Linked DNA regions of Microbulbifer sp. A4B17. The protein of the gene in region 1 binds, or shares a complex with, the protein of each later gene. Links are inferred from orthologs where the notes say so. Each region holds a gene or a part of one and is shown in the gene's direction. Other genes may lie near its edges. The genes, in order: tsaB and tsaD.

Region 1 (11,845 bases):
ATAGGCGGTGCGGCGATTTGCATAAGTAATAAAAACGGCCGGTTACAGTTTTTATTCGATAGCTAAAAGGCAATGCTGCCGGCACACTTTTGGATGTACTTCTTCTTTCAGTGAGGAGACAAGGGATGGCAAGAGTAGTAAAAAAGGGTACACGCGCGAAACGAGCAACCAAGGCGACTGCACCGTCGCCAGCAGTCGTGAAAGCGCAGAAGGCGGTAGAATCAGCGACCAAATCGCTGGACTCGCAAATGGATCGAGTAGCTAAGGCAAAAGCACGAGCGCAGAAAAGCAGTTCGGCAACGGCAAAGACTTCGCTGGCCAGCGCCAATACCAAGGCGAAAGATTTACGTGCCAAGCTGGCAGTAGCAAAGATGGATCTTGCCAAAGCCAAGGCTATGGATGCCGTGCGTATAGCTGAGGCTGCCGCAAAAGAAAAGGTGGAAATCCTGTCTAAAAGCCTTTCCAGTAAAGCGGATAAAGAGTTGGCTGCCGCTCTCAAGGCGTTTGAAGCGCGCTGGGTGAAGACTAAAGAAAAGGCGCATGCCAAGAAGCTTAAGTCCGCTGAGAAGAAGGCTGAAGCCAAGATAAAAACAGCTGCAAAGAAAGCTGCTGCCAAAGTAAAAGAATTAGAGAAGAAAGCTAAGGCTAAATTAAAGGCCGAAGCTCAAAAGACTAAGAAGAAACCCGCGGCTAAGGCTAGTGCAGCGAAAAAGCCTGGTCGCCCCAAGAAGGCCGCCGCTACCACGGCGAAGAAAGTTAAAGTTGGGCGTCCAAAGAAGGCTTCTGCAGCAGCCAAGCCGGCAAAAAGAGTTGGACGGCCCAAGAAAGCCACTGCAGCAGCTCCCAAGAAGGCCCCAGCCCGCCGCGGTCGCCCACCAAAGCCTGGTGCAGCTCGTCGAGGCCGTCCACCGAAGAAGGCCGCATAGGATTGTATTACAAGGGCGCCACAAGCAAGATGCTTGGGTTGCTCCTAAAAGACCCCGGTTAGTGCCGGGGTTTTTTAGTTGTAGGTTGCGATATTGGACATGACTCCCCTCTGCTCCCGTGCCACAATTCCCCCCCACTTTTAATGACCAGGTTTAAGAACGCTGTGAAAATACTTGCCCTGGATACAACTTCGGGAGCCTGTTCTGTTGCTCTCATATCTGATGACCAATTGATTGAACGTTTCGTGCAGGCTGAGCGAGACCATACCCGTCGCCTTTTGCCAATGGTGGATGAAGTCCTCGCAGAAGCCGATATGAAGCTCGCCGACCTGGATGCCCTTGCTGTCAGCCAAGGGCCGGGGTCATTTACCGGTCTTCGAATTGCAATTAGCAGTGTGCAGGGGTTGGCCTATGCTTCCGATCTGCCGGTAGTTCCGGTTTCCAGTCTCGCTGCCCTTGCCCTTGGAGCCCGGCGCTCGCATCCGGAGTGGGGACAATATCCTATAGTGGCGATGCTGGATGCACGCATGCAACAGGTATATTGGGGGGTTTACTCTACTAACTCACCCAGTGAGAGCTTGATCCCGGAAGCTGTACAGAACCCGGAAGAGGTTTTGTTGTCTCTAGAGGATTCAGAGGTCTCCGCTCCAATTTATGGGGCGGGCCCGGGCTTGCACTACGACGTTTTTCGGCAGGCGTCACTGGAAGCGGTTGATCAGGCGTGCTTCATTTACGCTCGGGATATAGCGCAACTGGCAGTTCCATTGTTGGAGCAAGGCAATTCTGTTACTGCTGAAGAGCTTGAGCCTGTTTATTTGCGCAATGAAGTCACATGGAAAAAACGACAAAAAATTCGATCCCAATAGCACATGGATACATTTCAGATTGTAATACTGGCCCTGATTCAGGGCCTGACAGAATTTCTCCCTATCTCCAGTTCTGCACACTTGATCTTACCCTCTGAGATATTGGGCTGGGAGGATCAGGGGTTGGCCTTCGACGTGGCTGTCCATTTTGGCTCTTTATTGGCAGTAGTATTTTACTTCCGTAAAGATATCTGGGTGTTAATCAGGGATGGCCTCGGAGGTTTTACGGACAAACAGTTTACCGATGAGGGGCGATTGGCCTGGCTGATTGTTCTCGCCACAATTCCCGTGGGGTTGGCCGGGTTGGTGTTTAAAGGCTATATCGAAACCCACTTGCGTTCTGCAGGTGTTATCGCTGCCACTACTATCGGCTTTGGCGTATTGCTGTGGTGGGCAGATGTCAAGGGTCGCAGGGTAGAGTCCTTGGCCCAGTTAAATTGGAAAAAAGCACTTTTGATTGGTTTCTCACAAGTATTGGCCCTGATTCCTGGTACTTCTCGCTCTGGTATCACCATGACTGCGGGATTGATGCTTGGAATGAAGCGGGAAGCTGCCGCACGTTTTTCATTTCTGATGTCCATCCCTGTAATCGCGCTCAGCGCTATGTTGTTGACGGTGGAGCTGCTTACTCTAGAAAGTGTGCCATGGAACGATTTATTGCTGGGTACAGTTCTATCTTGTCTGAGTGCTTATCTATGTATTCATTTTTTCCTGCAATTTATTAGCCGCATTGGGATGGCTCCTTTTGCGATCTATCGCCTGATTCTCGGAGCGATACTTATTTGGATGATATGGGGGTAGAAGAAATGGCAACAGTTGCATTTATTGGATTGGGGGTAATGGGATACCCCATGGCTGGTCATCTTTCCAATGCGGGTCATATGGTGCGAATTTACAATCGCACAGTTAGTCGTGCGGATCAGTGGCTACAAGAATATGATGGCGAAAGCTTTGCAACACCTGCCGAAGCTGCTAAAGGTGCAGAGGTCGTCTTTGCCTGCGTGGGCAATGATGGTGACCTTCGCCAGGTGGTAACAGGCGGGAAGGGGGCATTCAATAGTATGACTGAAGGGACTTTGTTTGTGGACCACACAACAGCCTCTGCAGACGTTGCCCGTGAACTTGCGGCTGCCGCCAATGAAAAGGGAATCGGTTTTCTGGATGCTCCTGTTTCTGGAGGTCAAGCCGGCGCTGAGAATGGTTTTTTGACGGTTATGATCGGGGGAGATAAAGCTGATTTCGACAAAGTACAGCCCTTCATCAACAGCTATGCAAGAGCGATCAACCTGATGGGACCTGTAGGCAGCGGTCAGTTGTGTAAAATGGTCAATCAAATATGTATTGCAGGTGTAGTTCAAGGGCTTGCTGAGGGCTTACACTTCGCCAAAGCTGCCGGTTTAGATGGGGAACAGGTAGTTGATGTGATTTCCAAGGGGGCTGCGCAAAGCTGGCAAATGGAAAACCGGTCAAAAACCATGCTGGCTGGAGAGTATGATCATGGTTTTGCTGTGGATTGGATGCGTAAAGATCTGGCGATAGTGCTTCAAGAGGCACAGCACAACGGCGCCTTATTGCCAGTTACTGCTCTGGTGGATCAGTTTTACAGCGAAGTACAGGCCATCGGAGGGGCTCGTTGGGATACCTCCAGTTTGTTCGCACGCTTAATGAATGTACGATCCTTCGATTAATTCGTTCCATCAATACCTACCGGGGTTAAGTTTGATCCCGGTATCATTCCTTTTTGTTACCACTCTATGAAAGTTTTACTACTCTCTGCTTATGATGCGGATAGTCACAAGCGTTGGCGCGAAGGATTGGTAAAGGCATTTCCCGAGTGGCAATGGACCCTACTCACTTTGCCTCCACGTTACTTTAGTTGGCGTATTCGCGGTAACAGCCTTTCCTGGGGTAGAGGGAAACCTGCGCAAGTTCTAAAGCAGGGTTGGGATTTGATTGTTGCCACATCAATGACTGACCTGAGTGCTTTGCGCGGATTAGTCCCCGAAATCGTAGGGGTGCCCACAGTTGTGTATTTCCATGAGAATCAGTTTGCATATCCAGTTAGCTCCGATGCCTTTCGCTCGATTGAGCCCCAGTTACTGAATATTTACACGGCTTTGGCTTGTGACCTGGTCCTATTTAACTCCGAATACAACCGCCGCACCTTGTTAGAGGGCACTGAAAAATTACTAAAGCGCTTTCCCGATTGTGTTCCGCAAGGCGTTTGTGAAGAGATTAAAGAAAAATCACGAGTTCTTCCCGTACCTATAGAAGATATCGTTTTTGATAGTAGGGCAAATGACGAGGTATTTTCTTGGAGTTGCCGAGCAGAGAATGCTTATTTGGGTGAGGCTGGTGAAGATACCTTAATTATCAGTTGGGCCGCCCGCTGGGAGTATGACAAAGGTGCAGACCGATTGCTGGAAATCCTCCGGGGCTTGAAAGCTAGCAACGTTAAGTTTGTTGTCAATCTGATGGGGCAATCATTTCGCAATAGCCCCACTGAGTTTACTCAAATACAAGAGGAATTTGCTGGACATCTACTAATATTTGGATATCTCGAAAGTGCTAAAGACTATCGTCAAGTACTGCGACATAGCCATATATTCTTATCTACGGCTTACCATGAATTTCAGGGATTGGCGGTAATGGAAGCGGCTATCCTCGGAGCGACTCCTTTAGTGCCCGATGAACAGTGCTATCCGGAGTTCTATCCTAAACCTTTCCTCTATTCGAGTTGTAGCGACGCAATACTGAAGTTGGAATCAATGTACCTGTCATTGTCGTCGGGTTCTAAATTAAAAAAAGTCGATTTTAGTAAGTTCTCAGGAAAAGTAATGTGGGCAGAGTATAGAGACCAATTCGTAAGCCTTGTTAATAAATAGGTTGGCTTCTACCCCAATTTTTAAAATCGGATTGAATTGTAATGGGATCCCCTAAGTTACTGGCGATTTTAAAAGCAGTGCCCTGAAAATTGTTAATCAGGGCCTGTTAGACGAACTTCCAGCTAGTTGGATATATGATCTATTGCTTTTAATAGCCCTTCATCAGGAATGTTATTGGGGAGAATACAGGAAAGAATATCCGAATGACCATGGTTTTCACCATACAGCAAGTTACAAGCCATAATCTTATGGCCTTGAGTTGTAGGGTGTACTGGATCTCCAGTAGGGATAATGTTCCCTTGCTCTGCAAAGAAAATATTTTTGGTGTTGGAGGCCTCAGACAGAGTTTTCCTTATTTTTTGATTATAAAAATCAGTACAGTAATTTTTCGGATCTTGTCCGTCCATTTCAGTTCGACGAGGGATGGTTGAAATTAAGAATACAATTTTATCAGAAGGTATATCTATGCTCTCAAAGTAACTTTGTATTCTATCTGTTATTGATGTGCCACTGATGTTATGGGGTGACGATATAATATTATTGACGACTCCATTTAGTTGCTGTGCTGATTCACTGTCTTCTTTTATTGGAAGGCTACAATCAATTGCACTATTCATACTGAGGAAAGTGATGTCGTTGGTCCCGAGCTGTATAGGTATGACTACGCTATCCTTAGAGGTTATATCTTGAGTTAAATCACAGGCTTGATTAGTGAGCCAATCTGTACTGCTTGCATTCTCCCTGCACTTTTCGTTGAGAACTTGATTAAAGTTATTTATGGAGTCGAGGCAGCGGGTGAAATTGTAGCCAGGGGTGATTTGATGGTGTCTCGGATCAAGATAGCAAAGTAAGTCGTTAGTTGTAGCTCCAGGTATTCCAGAGTGCCAGTAATTTTTGGTTTGTTGAGAAAAGTCATCAGGGCCTGTTGGTCCAGAGATAGTACCAATCGTTTTTAGATGTTTTCCATTATATTTTAGAATTAGTTGCTCACTGGTAGACTCTTTATCTATAGGAAAGATTGAGTTGCCATCGGCTGCTTTGACAAGATAGTCCCAGACCTGGCTACGAAATCCGTTTGAATTATAAGGGAGAGTTGTCATCCCGTAAGTAATCGAATCACCGATAAACCACAGCTTAATACTGTTACTTTTTAAATTTTTATTAGACTTGTGAGGAGATTCGCCAGACTGTGAAGGTTCAGTAGCGGTAGTACCTTTGCAGTTGCCAATGATGATTGGTGGGATGTTTTCCCCTGAATAATTTGCATTAAACCCAAATGCCTGGGCCTCTCCTGCTCGAATAGGTGATTCACTAGTGACAGTTATACCCCCGTTACTTTCTGTGACTTGTGCATTCCAAAAGTGTGTGATTGATTGGTTACCTTGCCAGTTCCACTGCAATTGCCATTCATCGAGAGGAGTCTCCCCCAAATTATAAATAACCACATTTGCCATAAAGCCACTTCCCCAGTCACTTTGAACGGTATATTCCACATTACATTGGCCTGAAGGTTCACTGGGTTCTTCCGGTATCGTGGGGGTAGTGTCAGGTTTGGATTGTTGCGTAGGATTTTTCGAAGATTCAAACCATTTTAAGGCATAGCTTCGGAATTCGCTTTCTGATGGGAGGGAGGAGTTTTCCAAATAATAGTTATTTAAGAATGTTTTCGCGTCCTTGTAGTACTTCTGGTGGGTATTATAAATCTCCTTTTTATTACCATCCTTGTCAACAAGCCAGTAACCAGTGAAGTCATTGATCCAGCTATCATATTCATTGTCATACATTTGCCAGTACAAAATAAATGGAGTACCCCATTGGAGCGCCGTTTTTATTACATTGCGTGATAGCATATCCTGAGCTTCGCCAGAGCGGGTTCCCCAATCCTTAAACCAGGATTCCCCGTAACCATACTCGCCAATGAAAACCCTTTTTTCGAATGGCAGTCCAGATTTCTTGGGAAGATTTGAATTGATAAATTCTAAAGCTGCGGTTAACTCACTATGAAGAGTAGAAAAATCTGAATGCTTTTCTTTGGTAGTGAGATCGTAAGCTGAATAAGAAACTAAATCTACATTGGTATGGGGTAGTACGGCATTGGTTATTCGCTCCTTTCCCTGCATTGCAGATTCAACTCTATTGACCTCGATATAATGATATAGGTTAACGTCCGAATGGGTGATATTTGCTTTGGCATCATCAATGGCTTTTTGCCGAATATTGACCCAGTCAATTAGACCCTGTATACGCTTAGCGGGGATAGTTTCCTGACTGTCATCTCTAATCCCATCAGTCTTTTGAACCAGGTTCCAATCCCCTTCCCAGTGCCCAATCATAAATGTTTTACCGGAGCCGCTATATTCAGTTAGTAAATACTCTGCCAGTGAATAAACTTTGTCATACTGCCACTGAAGCTCTTCTTCACTCATTCCTTTATTATCCATCCAGGAACCTGAGTCCTCCACCCAAAACATGTAGATAGAGAAATCCATCTCCAATACCTGCTGAAATTCTGGAATCTCTTCCAGTATTCGCTTGAATTGATAATCGAGCCCGGTGTTACTTAACTCGCTATACAAGCTGGGAGAAAGGGCAATCTTGAGTAAGTTAGAACCCATTTCGTAAATAGCCTCAGCACTCTCAAGAAGTGATCCCTTTTTTGTGAATGTATACTTAGGATTGATCGTTTGAGTGCCTAAAATAAGATTGTATTGTGAAAGAGGATCTAACAGCCTTCGTGAAGGCGGATTAGGATTGTTGGTGGTGTCGTTACAACTAGCGTTAATATGAGAAGGTTTCTGCTCACCACCTGAGTATTTAATGTTAAAACCAAAAGATTGGGCTTGGCCAACAGGTACCTTTACATAGCCTTCTTTTCCAACTACAGAAATTAAGTTTTCATTTTGTAGTGAAGTAGCATTCCATATAAGTGTGACCTCTTGGTCTGAAGGCCACTGCCATGAAAGTTCCCACTCGCTAATTGGCTCGGCACCTGTATTACGTATAACTACTGAAGCCATATATCCATCTTCCCACTCGCTCTGTATAGTCATTTGTACATTGCAACTTACACTGGCTCGGGACGGTAGCGAGAAGAAGATCAATAGGATAAAAAGAGAAAGAGGGAAAAATTTAGTATGCATTACTTATGTGTCTATATGGATTGTCCCGGATAAATCAGAGACAGGTAGATACATAAAGTTCAAAGCTATTTGTATATCTGCGCCAAATACTAAAAAAATTTTTAAGATATAGTGTATGATTTTATATTATTTCTTAATAATGCAGATTTGAATGTTAGGGGAGGATATTCTTGACTGGTTCGTCACAAGCTAGGTCATCAGTATTACCGATGTAAATGTTTGGGTAAGTTAAGATCTCCGTATTAAATACTGGTCGAATAGCAATTTGTGAGTAATTCGAACTGTTTGATTTTTTCACTAAATATATTTAAAAAATTTCTTCTTCATCCCTCCTGGCTTTGCACCATTAGTCTGTATTTGCTTGATTTAAGCAGGTTTAGGTTTTTTATACTCTTAAAAATCAGCTGATACTCAAAATAACTATTTTCAAGTTTGAAGTTTAATAGATTTATGGCGGATAATTATTTGTATAGATTGTACCAAATACTGCCAAGTAAGGTATTCTGAATAGCGCGCTAGATCTGTCCTTCAGCTTTAGTGCATCAAAGACAAGGAGGCAATGGCTGTTTAAAGTGCTTATTGAAAATAATAAAGCTGCTTTTCAGGACGAAATAATAAAAGCCAAGTATTGAATTGGCTCAATGTCTAAAAGTGTGTTTCCGAGTTACTCGGCAGCGATCTATTTAGATATCAACTTTCAGTGAATAAGACACGTCTTCACGCTCGTGAAACGACGGGTGTATTCCTGCACGAAATGATTCTGGAGAAATAATGAAAACAATGATTAATGGTTGTCTTATTGCCCTGGTGTTACTCATTGGGTACCCGTCACTTGCAAATTCATCTGAATGGCTTGTCGGAGTTGGAAAGTATGATATTACAGGACCGGCAGCTGATGTTGGTATGGTGGGTTATGGCGATACAGGTCAAACGACGAAGGGGATCCACACCCGCTTATGGTCACGTGCATTTGTGATTTCTGATAGCGCTGACGACAAGCGTTTAGTTTTTGTGTCGGCAGACTTACAGGGAATTCCTCAAGGCGTTAAACAGGGGGTTGTAGATAAGTTAAAGAGTTGGTACGGCAATAGTAAGTATACTGAACAGAATGTGATGCTGACCGCCACACATACTCATGTTGGTCCAGGAGGCTATGATCATTATGTCATGCTAAATATGAGTGCCCTCGGATATGCCGAAGATAACTATAAAGTCATTGTTGATGGTATCTTTCAATCAATCGTTGAAGCGGACAGCGGGTTAACTCCAGGTGACATATTTATAGAGCAGGGGACATTACTGGATACCAGTATCAACCGAAATCCGATTCCCTATGCAGGAAATACTGATTCTAATAATTACCAGTACGATACCAATAAAACAGTGACCCAGCTTAAACTAGTTGATGGAAATAATAATGCTTTGGGAATTATCAATTGGTTCGCAGTACACAATGTCTCTTTGGGTACTGGGCAGCGTCAACTCAGCGCCGATCATAAAGGTGCGGCGAGTCAATTGTTAGAATCTTGGGCGGTTAAGCAGGGTGCAGCAAGTGAATTTACGGCAGCATTTGCCAATAGTAACCTGGGAGACGCATCCCCGAATATTTGTGGACCCAGAGATGGATGTGGAAATACTGAATATGACAGCTTAATTTTAGCCGCAGAAAAGCAAGTTGCCAAAGCACAGTCACTTTATCAATCAGCATCTGTGAAGCTTGAAGATAGCTTGGATTATCGGCATCAACACATCTATTTCCCGGGGTATACCGTAGCTGGTGAATTTACCGGTGATGGACAGCAGGAAATTTGTGAAGGCGCAGTGGGCTGGTCATTTACCGCGGGGTCAACCTGGGATGGCCCCAGTGAAATTGATGGAATTTTTGAAGGGATGTCTGTGGAAAATGAGGGTGAGGACTGGGATAGAAGTGCAGGGTTATTCGAGTCAGTGATTGATGGCTATCCCCTTTTTGGCTTAATGAATCTATTCTCTGCAGCAGCAGTATATGAAGATACTCAAGATGATCCCTGCCAGTACCCCAAACCTACGTTTGTAGAGCGCGAAGTGGTTGGTCAGGCACTTTATACACCCTACCTGCCTTTCCAGCTATTTCGTATAGGATCTATTGCTCTGGTAGCTGCGCCAGGTGAAATGACCACCATGGCAGGACGGCGTCTCGAGGCAGAAGTATTGTCAGCTTTGGAGGAGAGTGGTGTCACTACCGTTGTGATTGCAGGTTTGGCAAATGCCTATTCCGGTTACATAACTACCCCAGAAGAATATGACAGACAGCATTATGAAGGAGCTCACACAATTTATGGTCCGAATACCCTTGCGGCTTATCGACAAATATATACCGAAATGGCTTATGCAATGGTCAATGGTGTGGAAATAGCTCCTGGGCCTACTCCTGAGGATTTATCTGATGATCAAATTATTAATGTCATTGGAGTTGTTTATGATGATAAGCGCCTGTGGGAGTCCTTTGGACAGGTATGGGATGATGTAAATAGTAGTTACAGCATAGGTGATATGGTATCTGTTAGCTTTCGTTCCGGCCATCCCCGCAACGATCCAAAAACTGAAGGTACTTTTATTGAAGTACAGCGCAAAGTTAATGGCAGTTGGGAAACTTATCTTAGTGACGATGATTTAGATACACGTTTTATTTGGACACGGGATACGGCTATTGATTGTATGGCTTGTTCATTTGCAGAAGGGCAGTGGATTATTGGAGAAGATACACCATCAGGTACTTACCGAATAAAACATTATGGAAACTGGAAAAGTGGTTGGAGCGGAAATATTTCCAGCTACTCTGGGAAATCGAGCAGTTTTATCGTAAGTAATTGATGTTTTTTTGAGATCGGCTGGATTATCTAGCCGATCTCGTATATTGAAGATTCGTTATATTGATGATAGATACATATAATAAAATATATGGATTTAGATTGGAGGAACGATTTTAGGCCTTAAGTATATTTTTGAGAGAGATTAGGAGTCTGGTATGCTGTGTGTTCCTGTCACTATTTAAAACTATAAATTGTAGCTTGCTGTATTAAAATTAATAAATAGTGGGGTATTTGTCTGAATTTGCTTTTATCGATAGATAATAATTGATATTGGATCAAACTTTTCATCTATTCGTGGCGCTTACTGTGTATTCTGCTGTAATCGTTTTTTCCTGTCACGAAATTCAAAATTAAGTTAGTTTCCCGGGTTAAGTCATTCTTTTGAGCATCATGTTTGATGCTTAAGACAATAAGCTCGGGAATTTCTGGGTATGTTTTGTAACTATTTAGTTAAAATTTAGCAGATAATTATAAATTGTGGGTAGTTTATGAATTTATCTATTGTTTTGGCAGGTTTTATCGCTATCTTGGCTGTTAGTAGAAAGCACTAATTAAAAGGTAGAGTGGGTAGTTTGATGATGCCAGGTTTGATGGGACTGCTATCCAGTGGAGCTTATATAGACGTTACCCAGTGGCGTGAGGTTGTTTTTTGACCGTCAGCTGTTAATGCAGGCCGACTATAGCATAAGGGTTATGTTTTTAGATGGAAGTAAGTTCAATCAACTTTGCGGTAACAGACACGAGATACTGCTTTAGCAATTCTGAATGGATTCGGTTATTTAATAACTGTTAAATTAGTGGTCGGTAGTTAATAGGATTTAACTTTTGATACAGCTCTATATTGAAAATTTTCAGGGTGCCCGTTATGTGGTGCGGGCTGGTTGGACTTACGAGGCTCACCCTAAGAGGGTGGTTGATGCTACTGAATTACTAGGGATGTTTGATACCAATACTTTAAAATTGATATATGATCAGTATCTCGGTATATATAATACTCCCACACCTGATACAAAGCATGAACGAAATAAATATTTCAATACCCAATCAAGTAATGTTCCCGGTCATCTAAATGATCGCGATAAGGCCATTTATCTCGCATTGATGGATAGCCGTTTAATTATTGAAGAGGCCCCGTTACCTCATTCTGTATTAGGGGATCTGCAAACAGAGTTGGTT
Region 2 (4,707 bases), 3.0 Mb from region 1 along the record:
CCAGCTGGATAAACAATGCCAGGTCTGCATTGCCGTCGATGGGGAATTGCTGTGGATTTTCGATTTGTGCCGCCAGCTCCGGGTGGTGCAATAGCAGGGCGATCAGCATGCGCTCTGGCGGCAGGAGATATTGGCTCTGGCGGCGCGGACTGTTGTAACTCGGTCCTGCACTTTCGCTGAAGTTGCTGTCGCGCTGCCAGGGTTCCGGCGGTGTGCGGTGCTCCAGCTCTTCGTGAAGGGAGGGTGCTTGGTTTGGCTCTCCCGGTGCAGCTGTAGGTTGCGGGTGGGGCTGTTGCGGCGCGCGAGCTTTTTCTGTGCGGATAACCTCTTGCAGGGTTTCCTTGTCGAGCCCGGTGCGTGAGGCCAGTTGTTGGAACATCAGCTGGCGGTAGACGCCATCGGGCAGCAGGTCCAGTAGGGGGGCGGCGAGTTTGGACAGGCGCGCGCGGCCGTCCATGGTCTGCAGGTTGATATCTTCGCTCAGCAGGTCGAAGAGAAAATCTTCCAGCGGTAGGGATTGCTCCTTAATTAGCTGCTGGAAACGTTCACCGCCCAGTTGGCGTACCAGGGTGTCCGGGTCCTCGCCTTCCGGCAGTAGCAGGAAGCGCAGGCTGCGTCCGTCCTGCATCTGCGGCAGGGCCGACTCCAGAGCGCGGCGGGCGGCGGCGCGGCCGGCGCGGTCGCCGTCAAAGCAAAACAGTAGTTCCGAGGTATGGCGGAAGGCGAGTTGGATATGGTCTTCGCCACAAGCGGTGCCCAGGGTGGCGACGGCGCAGCGGATATCGAACTGGGCCAGGGCCACCACATCCATATAGCCTTCAACCACAATTAGGCGTTCTAAATTGCGGTTGGTCTGGCGTGCTTCCCACAGGCCGTAGAGTTCGCGGCTCTTGTGGAAAATCGGGGTTTCCGGGGAGTTCAGGTACTTGGGTTTGTCGTCGCCCAGTACCCGCCCGCCAAAGGCGATGGCGCGCCCGCGCTGGTCGCGGATCGGGAAAATAATACGGTTGCGGAAGCGGTCGTAGTGATGGCGCGCGTTGGGCTTGGTGTTGCCATCACTGTCCTGGCGGCGAATGGCCAGGCCTGCCAGTTCCAGTTGATCCGCTTTCTCGGGGGTATCGGCTAATGCATTGAGCAGGTTGTCCCAGCCCGGGGGCGCAAGGCCGATACCAAAGTCCCGGGCAATCTCACCGGAGAGGCCGCGATTGCGCAAGTAGGCCACCGCATTGCCTGCGGCGGGGTGGTTACGCAGTTGTTCACGGTAGTAGTCGGCGGCTTTCTCTGTGAGCTGGTAGAGAGATTGACTCTCCCGCTGGCGCTTTTCTTGCCCCGGTGCCAGTTGTTCCCTGGGAACTTCCAGTCCACGGGTGGCCGCGAGTTTTTCCACCGCTTCTGGGAACGGCAGACGATCGTACTCCATGAGGAAGCCGATGGCATTGCCATTGGCGCCGCAGCCGAAGCAGTAATAAAACTGCTTGTCCGCACTCACGGTAAACGATGGGGTTTTCTCGTCGTGGAAGGGGCAGCAGGCAGAGTAGTTTTTGCCTGTTTTACGGAGCTTGACCCGGCTGTCCACCAGCTCGACGATATCTGCCCTTGCGAGCAGATCGTCAATAAAGTGCTGGGGTATCTTGCCGGCCATGGGGATTCGCTCAGCTTAGGCCAGTTGGGCCTTCACCAGTTTGCTCACCGCGCCCATATCTGCACGGCCTTGCACCTGGGGTTTAACCTGGGCGATGACTTTGCCCATATCCGCCATGCTGTTGGCACCGGTGTCTTTGACGGCGGAGGCAACGATATCGGTGATCTCTGCTTCGCTCAGCTGCTTCGGCAGGAATTCCTGGATAACTTCAATTTCAGCCTGCTCTACTGCTGCCAGTTCAGCCCGGCCAGCTTTCTCGTACTGGGTAATGGAGTCGCGGCGCTGCTTGGTCATTTTGTCCAGCAGGGCGAGGATGCGGGCGTCATCCAGGTCGATGCGCTCGTCGACTTCAACGCGTTTTATCTCGGCGTTGATCAGGCGCAGGGTGGCCAGGCGCTCTTTGTCTCGCGCTTTCATTGCGTCTTTAGTGGCTTGGGTCAGGGTTTCCTTGAGAGTGCTCATAATGAGTGTTCCGGGATTGTTGGCAATGAATTTTGGATCAGGGGCTTAGGATAGCTTGTCTGCTGGGCGGGGGAAATGCGTTAGCCCAAACGAAAAACGGCGCGCGAGTATGGCTCGCACGCCGTTCTTTATAGCTCCGCTACGGGCTAAGCCCGTCCGGCCGCCTCGCTGCGACAGGCTTATGCAGCCTGCGGCTCTTAGTAGAGACGCTGGAACTTGCGGTTTTCGCGCTGAAGCTTTTTAGCGTGACGCTTTACAGCGGCAGCAGCTTTGCGCTTACGAACAGCGGTGGGCTTCTCGTAGAACTCGCGACGACGTACTTCAGACAGTACGCCTGCTTTTTCACAGGAGCGCTTGAAACGGCGCAGGGCGATATCGAAAGGTTCGTTGTCTTTGATTCGTACAGAGGGCATTAGGATACCTGTTAAAATTCGTTTCTCTCGGCCATTCCGGCAATGCTCTCGCAGTTGCATCCGGTGGCCGGTTCACAGCGAGGGCGCAAATTCTAAACACTCCTATACGGGATCGCAACCCCATTTTCCAGTATGATAACCGCCCCTCGAAGTAGTCACGAGAATGAGATCAAGTGCGCGTCCTTGGTATAGAAACTTCCTGCGATGAAACTGGCGTCGCTATTTACGATTCTGAGTCCGGTTTGCTCAGCCATGCCCTGTTCAGTCAAGTGGACCTGCATGCCGATTATGGCGGTGTAGTCCCCGAGCTGGCGAGCCGCGATCATGTGCGCAAACTCTTGCCGCTGATTCGACAGGTAATGAAGAAGGCCGAGACCAGCCCTTCAGACCTCAATGGCATCGCCTATACCGCGGGCCCCGGTCTGGTGGGAGCGCTGATGGTCGGGGCCTGCGCGGCCCGTGCACTGGCCTATGGCTGGGATATCCCGGCGGTGGCGGTGCACCATATGGAAGGCCACCTGCTGGCCCCAATGCTGGAGGATAATCCGCCCGCCTTTCCTTTTGTGGCCCTGCTGGTTTCCGGCGGACACACCCAGCTGGTGGAGGTGCGGGGGCTCGGCGATTACGAATTGATGGGTGAATCCCTGGATGACGCTGCCGGCGAGGCCTTTGATAAGGCCGCCAAAATGCTCGACCTGGATTATCCCGGTGGCCCGCGTTTGGCTGCCCTGGCGGAAAAAGGAGACCCCAAACGTTTTACTTTCCCGCGTCCTATGACTGATCGACCGGGGTTGGATTTCAGTTTTTCAGGCCTTAAAACCTTCACCCTGACGACGGTGCGTAAACACGCCCTTGAGGATGGTTTGCCGGACGAGCAGACTTGCGCAGATATTGCCGCGGCTTTCCAGGAGGCGGTAGTGGACACCCTGGTGATTAAATGTCGTCGCGCTATTAAGGCTTCTGGCTATAAAACCCTGGTGATTGCCGGTGGAGTTTCCGCAAATAAATTATTGCGTGAGCGTTTGGAAACGAGCCTGCGAAAGGATAAGGCCAGCGTCTACTATCCGCGCCATGAATTCTGCACTGATAACGGCGCCATGATCGCCTACGCCGGTAGTTTACGTTTAAAAGCAGGGGAGCAGACGAGCCTTGCGGTAGATGTGCGTCCGCGCTGGCCTATGACAGAATTGCCCAAGACCGAACTTTAAAAATCCCAGGGATAGCCTGGCATTAAAAAGAAAAGAGCCGATAAATGGATATTGTTTATATACGGGATTTAAAGGTGAATACCATTATTGGTATTTACGATTGGGAGCGGGAAGTGCGCCAGATGGTCAGTCTCGATTTGGAGATGGCCTTCGATATTAGTGAGGCGGCGCGCACAGACAATATTGAGTACACACTTAACTATAAAGCGGTGGCCAAGCGCTTGATCGCTTTTATTGAAAGCAGTGAGTTTCTGTTGGTGGAGACCATGGCAGAGCAGGCTGCGGCAATTGTCAGGGAAGAATTTTCTGTAAGCTGGCTGCGACTGCGGTTGTCCAAGCCGGGTGCGGTCAGAGGGTCCAGGGATGTGGGTGTCATTATTGAGCGCGGCGAGAGGCCGGCAAAAGGTGCAGCAGCGATGTCTGCGGGAGTGTAAACGTGGCTCAGGTGTATCTCAGCCTCGGCAGTAATATCAATCGTGCGCAATATATCCGCGCAGCGCTGAATGCCCTGGCCGGGCGGTTTGGCGAATTACAGGTGTCCCGGGTCTTCGAAAGTGAAGCGGTAGGTTTTCAGGGCGATAACTTTTACAACCTGGTGGTGGGGCTGCAAACTGACCTGCCGGTAGGGCAGCTGGCCCTGTGTCTGCGCGGTATTGAAGATGCCAACGGCCGCCTGCGTTCCGGTCCCAAGTTCAGTGCACGAACTCTGGATATTGATATTCTCACCTATGATCACCTGACAGGAACTGTCGACGGGGTAAAATTGCCTAGAGGTGAGATTGTAAAAAATGCCTTTGTTTTACAGCCTCTGGCAGAGATTGCACCGGAAATATTGCATCCGGTCGAGCAGAAGACTTACCGTCAGCTGTGGAATGAGTACGACCAGGCTTCACAAAAATTGTGGCCGGTAGAATTTATTTGGCCGTGATTCCAATAATTTTTTAAAAAATGCAGATAAAAAAGCAGCCCTTTGAGGCTGCTT

The links.
Region 2: the proteins of tsaB (region 1) and tsaD are in contact, whole or in part, in a solved structure (PDB 4WQ4), measured with the Escherichia coli proteins. The link is inferred for Microbulbifer sp. A4B17 from one-to-one orthologs.

The regions. Positions count from the first base shown.
Region 1 is NZ_CP029064.1:3,479,727-3,491,571, reverse strand. The notes cover bases 21-2,941. They hold tsaB (tRNA (adenosine(37)-N6)-threonylcarbamoyltransferase complex dimerization subunit type 1 TsaB), read left to right. Parts: upstream 21-1,090; coding sequence 1,091-1,792; downstream 1,793-2,941. Other genes in these bases: BTJ40_RS15375 (NAD(P)-dependent oxidoreductase), read left to right, coding at 2,599-2,941; BTJ40_RS15380 (undecaprenyl-diphosphate phosphatase), read left to right, coding at 1,796-2,593; BTJ40_RS15390 (hypothetical protein), read left to right, coding at 126-926. Also shown: more of BTJ40_RS15375, read left to right, coding at 2,942-3,480; BTJ40_RS15370 (DUF3524 domain-containing protein), read left to right, coding at 3,547-4,677; BTJ40_RS15365 (cellulose binding domain-containing protein), read right to left, coding at 4,800-7,727; BTJ40_RS15360 (neutral/alkaline non-lysosomal ceramidase N-terminal domain-containing protein), read left to right, coding at 8,589-10,670; BTJ40_RS15355 (DUF6531 domain-containing protein), read left to right, coding at 11,495-11,845. UniProt on the Escherichia coli protein: Required for the formation of a threonylcarbamoyl group on adenosine at position 37 (t(6)A37) in tRNAs that read codons beginning with adenine.
Region 2 is NZ_CP029064.1:500,786-505,492, forward strand. The notes cover bases 1,873-4,707. They hold tsaD (tRNA (adenosine(37)-N6)-threonylcarbamoyltransferase complex transferase subunit TsaD), read left to right. Parts: upstream 1,873-2,690; coding sequence 2,691-3,725; downstream 3,726-4,707. Other genes in these bases: BTJ40_RS02200 (GatB/YqeY domain-containing protein), read right to left, coding at 1,873-2,104; rpsU (30S ribosomal protein S21), read right to left, coding at 2,302-2,517; folB (dihydroneopterin aldolase), read left to right, coding at 3,770-4,159; folK (2-amino-4-hydroxy-6-hydroxymethyldihydropteridine diphosphokinase), read left to right, coding at 4,162-4,653. Outside these bases: dnaG (DNA primase), read right to left, coding at 1-1,642; more of BTJ40_RS02200, read right to left, coding at 1,658-1,872.